2 regions of the Thalassospira lucentensis genome follow, and region 2 is predicted to be linked to the other one. Evidence: predicted binding sites of a transcription regulator. Region 2 holds the regulator's gene; the other holds the start of a gene.
What was found. Region 2 encodes PhoB, which activates phosphate uptake and scavenging genes when phosphate is short. Its sites were predicted from a motif close to TNTCATAAAACTGTCA; they were not measured.

Region 1 (3,625 bases), 890 kb from region 2:
GTTGGTAGAGGTGAAATAAAAAGAGATGTAAGGCAGAGAGAAATCGTCCTGATCTAGTTTGAAACGAAAGCCAGATCCTTCTCCGCGACCCTGCTCTTTGCCGGAACGTCATCCGGGGCAGACGCGAAAAGCTCGGAAGAATATTCGCCGTAAAGTTCGCGCAGGAACTCCGGCGTCAGTTCAGTGGATGGCCCGTCAAACACGACCGCGCCATCGCGCATCGCAATGGTGCGTGCGCAATAATCACGGGCATAATCGACCTGATGCAGCGACACGATGACCGTGACATTGTCTTCGCGGTTCACCCGATCCAGCGTATTCATCACCTTGCGCGATGACGCCGGGTCAAGGGATGCAATCGGCTCGTCGGCCAGGATAAGACGCGCACCCTGCGTAATCGTGCGTGCAATCGCCGCACGCTGCTGCTGCCCACCCGAAAGATTGCGGGCCTTCTTTGTCGCATGGCTATCGATACCGACACGCTTTAACGCGGTCATCGCCCGCATGCGCTCAGCCTTGGTAAACAGGCATAATGATCCGCGCCACGCAGGCACACGGCCCAGCATCCCGGTCAGAACATTGGTCAGAACCGTCAGGCGGCTGACCAGATTGAATTGCTGAAACACAACGCCGATATCGGCACGCACCTTCCGCGCACCCCTTGCAATACGGCCATTCTGCTGGATGACTTCACCGAATACCTCGATCTTGCCGCCATCGCGATCCCCACGCAGCAAACCGGCAATATGACGGATAAGGGTGGATTTGCCCGAACCGGACGCCCCGATCAGCGCGACCATCTCGCCCTCGCGAACCTGTAAACTGACATTGTTCAATGCCCGCTTATCGCGCGAGAAGCTCTTGTTCAGTCCGGATATGTCTACGACCAGCATTAAAGTCCGCCTGCTTGTGTTTCGCTGGTCAAGAAGCTACGCACAATCCGCGACTCTATGGTGACGGTGATGTTACAGTTCGATGATTACGACGCCTTCATTTCACCGACAACAATCAAACTTGTCTATACATCAAGATATCAATCAAATAAAAAATCGAACCACCAAGAAATAACAATGTAATAATTCAATTATTACTTGTGACCGTGTTCACAAATATGGATATGGACGGGCCAAAAAACGAAAAACCCCGACAGAAAGAAACTGCCGGGGCCTTGTATTGCGCCTGATCGCGGATGGATTTACTTGATCGCCTCAATCGCGGCAATGACATCATCTTCGATATCAAGCCCCTGAATTTCCGCATCCCGGCGCGCATTCTGCCCGCGCCGCCCCGGCAAGCGCACGGTTTCCTCCAGCGCGATTTCATCTGCAATATAGTGCAAATGATCAATGATCCCCGCCCCGCCGACCGCAACCGGATCAATGGCAATCACCATCTGACCCAATGCCGGTGGCGCGCCCTTGTCATCAAAAAGCGACGACGATTGATGCCCGAATTGTGCCCCGGTCAATCCGGCGGCCAGCATTTCAACCATCATGGCAAGGGCCGCCCCCTTGACCCCACCCGCCGGGACCATCGTGCCTTCAAGCGCCCTGACGGCATCCGTCGTCGGATTGCCGTCAACATCCAATGCCCAGTCATCAGGGATCGGAACGCCCTTCTGCTTGGCCGCCATGATCTTGCCGCGCGCCACCTTGGACAGGGCCAGATCAATCACGATCGGATCGCCATCGCCAATCGGCGTGGCAAAGGCAATCGGGTTGGTGCCAAACATCGGGCGGCGACCACCCCACGGCGCCATCGCGGCTGGCGCATTGGCAAACATCATCGCCGCCAGCCCCGCCTCGGCCAGCTTTTCCACGGTAAGTCCCATCACCCCGGCATGGTGCGACTTATGGATTGCCGCGACCGCAATCCCCTGACTGCGCGCAATATCGGGCAATCGTTCGATCATCAGATCAAGCGCCGGATAGGCAAATCCGAACCGCGCATCAATCCGCAAAACGGCCGGAAACGGCTGATCGGCCACCGGCTTGGCATGCCCGTCAACCTTGCCCGCACGCGCCTGCGCGGCATAGGCCGGAACGCGGCGCAAACCATGCCCGCCCTGTCCTGCGGCCTCGGCCGTGACCAGGGCGGTCGCAACCGATCCGGCATTGTCGGGATCAACGTTGCAGCGCAGCAGGGTATTGCACACAAGCGCATGTGCGTCAGACAGGGCAAGCTTCATGATGGTGACCTTAAAGATGGTGGCGGGAAGATAATGATGGCGGGCCCGGATACATTAGCCGCGCGAATGCCCCGACGCAAAGGTCTTGTGCACCGCAACCCTGCAAAACCATTCGGCAAAACCCCTACGACTGCACTATAAAACCGGAGCTCGAATATGCTAAAATTTCGCCGCAAAGTCGTATGAGTATCCCGCCACGGTTCATGCCGCCCGAAACGCGGCAGTCAGACCGGGACAGATTCCAAACACAGGATATTTCGAATGCGCAAAGTAACCTCATTAACCTTCGCGGCATTTGGCATCGCCAGCAGCCTGTGGCTTGCCGGTTGTGCTGCCACAACCAAACCGGCCGAGGAAAAATCACCCGCCGACTGGTCGGCCATCGCCGGTCGCGACTGGCAGCTGATGCGAATTGAGGCGAAAGACAAAAGCCTGACCCCGATGACCCCGATCCTTGCCAGCGTCAACTTTACCAATGACGGGAAAATTGCCGGATCGACCGGCTGCAACCGCTATTTCGGCAGTTACACCCGCAAGGATACCGCCCTTGATGTCTCCCCGCTCGGCAGCACCAAAATGATGTGCATGGAAGACGCGATGGAGATCGAAGACGCCTTTATCGCCGCCATGGCAGATGTCAAAGGCTGGAAAGTACAGGACGGCGACCTGATGCTGGTGGATGGCAGCGCCAAATCCATCATGACGTTCGAACCGATCCAGCCATAGGCGGAACAGGGATCACACGAACCCGTAAAAAAGGGGCGCAGATCACTGCGCCCCTTTTGCGTTGGTCTGTCGGCAACCTATCGCGGTTCGCTACGCAATCCCTGAATGATGGAATAACACGCCAGCAAAAGCACGATGGCAAACGGGAACCCGGTTGAAACCGCCATCGCCTGCAGGGAGCCAAGCCCCCCGCCCAGCAGCAGCGCAATCGCAACAAGCCCTTCAAACGTGCACCAGAAAACCCGCTGGGGCACCGGCGCATCAACCTTGCCGCCTGCGGTGATGGTATCGATCACCAGCGACCCGGAATCGGACGAGGTGACAAAGAACACGATCACCAGAACAATCCCGATAAAGGACGTGATCGCATGCAACGGCAGGGCTTCAAGCATGCTAAACAGCTTGATCGGAAGCGCCGCATCGGCAATCGCCTGCACGCCTTCATTGACCATATGCACCGCCGTGCCGCCAAACGCCGTCATCCACAGCACGCAGACCAGCGACGGAATGATCAGGACACAGGTAATGAATTCCCGCACCGTCCGGCCACGCGACACGCGCGCAATGAACATGCCGACAAACGGCGACCAGGAAATCCACCACGCCCAATAGAACGACGTCCAGCCCTGGCTGAAATTGGTATCCTCACGCCCGACCGGGTTCGAAAGCGCTGGAAGATATTCGACATAGGCGACAAGACTTGTGAAAAAG
Region 2 (3,625 bases):
AACCCCTTCCCGAAATCGATCTATGACAATGTGGCCTATGGTCCGCGTATTCATGGTCTGGTGAACTCGCGGGACGAGCTTGACGAGATCGTCATGACCTCGCTTGAACGGGCAGGCCTTCTGAAAGAAGTCAAAGACCGCCTGCCGGAACCGGCGACCGGTCTTTCGGGTGGGCAGCAGCAGCGCCTTTGCATCGCACGTGCGGTTGCCGTTAGCCCGGAAGTCATCCTGATGGATGAGCCGTGCTCGGCGCTTGACCCGATTGCGACCGCAAAGGTCGAAGAACTGATCGACGAGCTTCGTTCGAACTACACCATTGTGATCGTGACGCACTCCATGCAGCAGGCGGCCCGCGTGTCGCAGCGCACGGCGTTCTTCCACCTCGGCAAGCTGGTCGAAGTGGGCGAAACCGATCAGATTTTCACCAATCCCAAGGACGAACGCACCAAGGGATACATCACGGGTCGCTTCGGTTAATTCCGGGCAGGAGTATTATTAGATGGCCGACGAAAAACACCATATCGTCAGTTCGTTTGACGAAGAACTGACCCGTTTGAACAATATCATCTCGCAGATGGGCGGGCTTGCCGAAAGCCAGCTGATTTCTGCGATCCGCGCAATCGTGAAGCGGGATTCGGAACTGGCCGAAAAGGTCATTATTTCCGATCATCGTATCGATACGCTGGAACAGGAAGTACAGGATTTTGCCGTACGTCTTCTGGCCCTGCGCCAGCCGATGGCAGATGACCTGCGTCAGGTGGTGACAGCGCTTAAACTTTCCAACGATCTGGAACGTATTGGCGATCTGGCGAAAAACATTGCCAAGCGCGCGCAGGTTCTCAACCAGGTGCCGCCGATCCGTCCGGTTCAGGTGATCCCGAACATGGCGAAGCTGTGCCAGGAAATCATCAAGGACGTTCTGGACGCCTATATCGAAGGCGATGCGGAAAAGGCCCAGCGTGTATGGGCGCGTGATCAGGAAGTTGACGATATGTATAACTCCCTGTTTCGTGAATTGCTGACCTATATGATGGAAGATCCGCGTAACATCACGGCATCGACCCATCTGCTGTTTATTGCCAAGAACATCGAACGTATTGGCGATCACGCGACCAATATCGCCGAAACGATCTATTACCGGATCAAGGGTGAAGACCTGCCGATGGATACTCGGCCAAAAAATGACGCGGCGAATTTCGCTGTCGTAGAACCGAATGAGTGACACTGGAGCATAGGAAGATGGACCCAACGGTTCTTATCGTCGAGGACGAAGCTGCAATCGTAACCATGTTGCGCTACAACCTCGAACGCGAGGGGATGCAGGTTGTCGAAGCCGGAGACGGTGACGAAGCGTTGAAGATTCTGGCTGAAACCCATGTCGACCTGGTCCTTCTGGACTGGATGTTGCCGGTAATGTCGGGGATCGAGGTTTGCCGCCAGATCCGCCGGAAACCGGAAAGCCGCGATTTGCCGGTGATTATGGTTACCGCGCGTGGCGAAGAAGGTGACCGCATCCGTGGCCTTGATACCGGTGCCGACGATTATGTGACCAAGCCATTCGCGATTGGCGAATTGCTGGCGCGTATTCGCGCGTTGCTTCGCCGATCCGGCCCGGCGCAACCACAGGGGCAGTTGATCTATTCCGATATCGAAATGGATTTGGCTGCCCATCGTGTCAGCCGTAACGGCAAGGCCATACATCTTGGCCCGACCGAATTCCGTCTGCTGCGTTACTTCCTCGAACATCCGGGGCGGGTTTTCTCGCGCGAGCAGCTTCTGAACGCGGTTTGGGGTCCGAACATCTATGTCGAGACCCGAACGGTTGACGTACATATTCGCCGCCTGCGCAAGGCATTGAATGACGTCAAGGGAACGCGCGATGTGATCCGTACGGTTCGTGCCGCCGGTTACGCACTGGATGTCGAAGCCGCCTGATCGCGGTTATTCCGGAAGGTGAAACGAAAAACCCCCATCTTTATGATGGGGGTTTTTGTTTTCAGGTGGTTTTCCTGGATTTTACCGGTTTGGCCGATTTTGATGCCGGATCTTCGGCTTTCTGGCGCGCGGTGCGTGGCGCCAGTTCGTTCATCAGAAGCATATCGGCACGACGGAACTTGGCAATTTCGGTATCGATATCTTCCTGCGGGATGTCGCAGGCGGCCAAAACATGGTCGGACAGGCGCAAACCGGTTTCGAGTACTTCGGGGATGGCGGCATCCGCACCGCTGCGTGACAGGGGACCGATATGTGTGATGTCCTGGGCACGGGCAAAGATTTTCAGATGTGGATAATGCTGTCGCAGCAAGGCGACGGTCTTTTCGGTTGCGTGCGGGTTGCCCATGGCAACGGCGGCAATATGGGCCTGTTCTGTATGGGCCGCTCGGAATGTTTCCGGACGTGATCCATCTGCAAAATAAACCGGCAGACCTTCGGCACGGCCGCGTGAAACCTGCTGGGCATCGGATTCAAGAACGATGAACGGGATATCCTTGGTACGCAGCAGACGGGCCAGAACCCGGCCGACACGCCCGCAACCAATCACCAGAACATGCTTCTGAATGCCATCGGTTTCATCTGAAATTTCGCTGAGCTGATCGTTTTCCTTGGGATGAAGTTTCTGTTCGATCCGGTGGCCCAGTGAAATCAGGGAGGGGGTCAAACCCATCGAAATCGCGACAACCGGGATCAGCATCACGGCGATATCAATCGGAACCGCGCCATTCTGCGATGCCAGTGCCAGCATGACGAAGGCGAATTCGCCACCTGCGGCCAGGCTCATGGCAACCCGGATCGATGATGCCCGGTTAAAGCCGATCAGCAGGGATAACCCGAAAAGGACCGCCGCCTTAACGACCAGCAACCCGATCAGCCATAAAATGATGGTACCGGCCTGACCAATGACGACATTGGCATTCACCGACATGCCGACCGACATGAAGAACAGCGACAGGAAAACCCCGCGAAATGGCGAAATGTCGGCTTCGATCTGATGGCGGAATTCGGTTTCGGCCAGCATCACCCCGGCGATGAAGGCACCAAGCGCCATCGAAAGACCGGCGGCTTCGGTCAGGGTACTGGCAGCCAGAACGACAAACAGGGTGCCGATGGCAAAAAGTTCGGGATTTTTAAGGGACGCAATATAACGAAACAGCCGTGGCAGCAGATAACGACCGGCAAGCAGCAGGACGGCAACAGCGCCGACCCCACTTAACGCACTGATCCATGGGCTGGTTTCGGTTCCGGCCTTGCCTGCGGCCTGCACCATGATCAGGAAGGGACCAACCGCAACGTCCTGCAACAGCAGGATGGCAAGGGCTGCACGGCCGAAACGGGTATGCAGCTGGCGCTCATCGGAAAGCTGTTTAAGGATAATGGCTGTTGATGACAGGGCCAGTGCTCCGGCAATCACGATGGAGGCAGGCATATCGTAATTGATCAGCAGCAATACACCGAACATCACCGCCATCGTGACGCCGATTTGCAGAAATCCAAGGGTGGCAAACCGGCCGCCAATCACGCGCAATCGTTCGCGCGACAGTTCAAGACCGATCATGAATAGCAGAAAGACAATGCCAAGCTCGGCCACCGTTGAAATGTCTTCGCGGTCATTGATCAGACCAAAACC

Region 1: a site for PhoB is predicted at 966-981, ahead of phnC (phosphonate ABC transporter ATP-binding protein). Genes of this name have one in related genera too.

The regions. Positions count from the first base shown of each region.
Region 1 is NZ_CP136684.1:1,911,907-1,915,531, reverse strand. It holds gene phnC (phosphonate ABC transporter ATP-binding protein) at 54-893, opposite strand; gene R1T41_RS09425 (Ldh family oxidoreductase) at 1,196-2,188, opposite strand; gene R1T41_RS09420 (META domain-containing protein) at 2,450-2,914, shown strand; gene R1T41_RS09415 (BCCT family transporter) at 2,992-3,625, opposite strand, start outside.
Region 2 is NZ_CP136684.1:1,020,316-1,023,940, reverse strand. It holds gene pstB (phosphate ABC transporter ATP-binding protein PstB) at 1-477, shown strand, start outside; gene phoU (phosphate signaling complex protein PhoU) at 500-1,222, shown strand; gene phoB (phosphate regulon transcriptional regulator PhoB) at 1,240-1,935, shown strand; gene R1T41_RS05365 (cation:proton antiporter) at 1,997-3,625, opposite strand, start outside.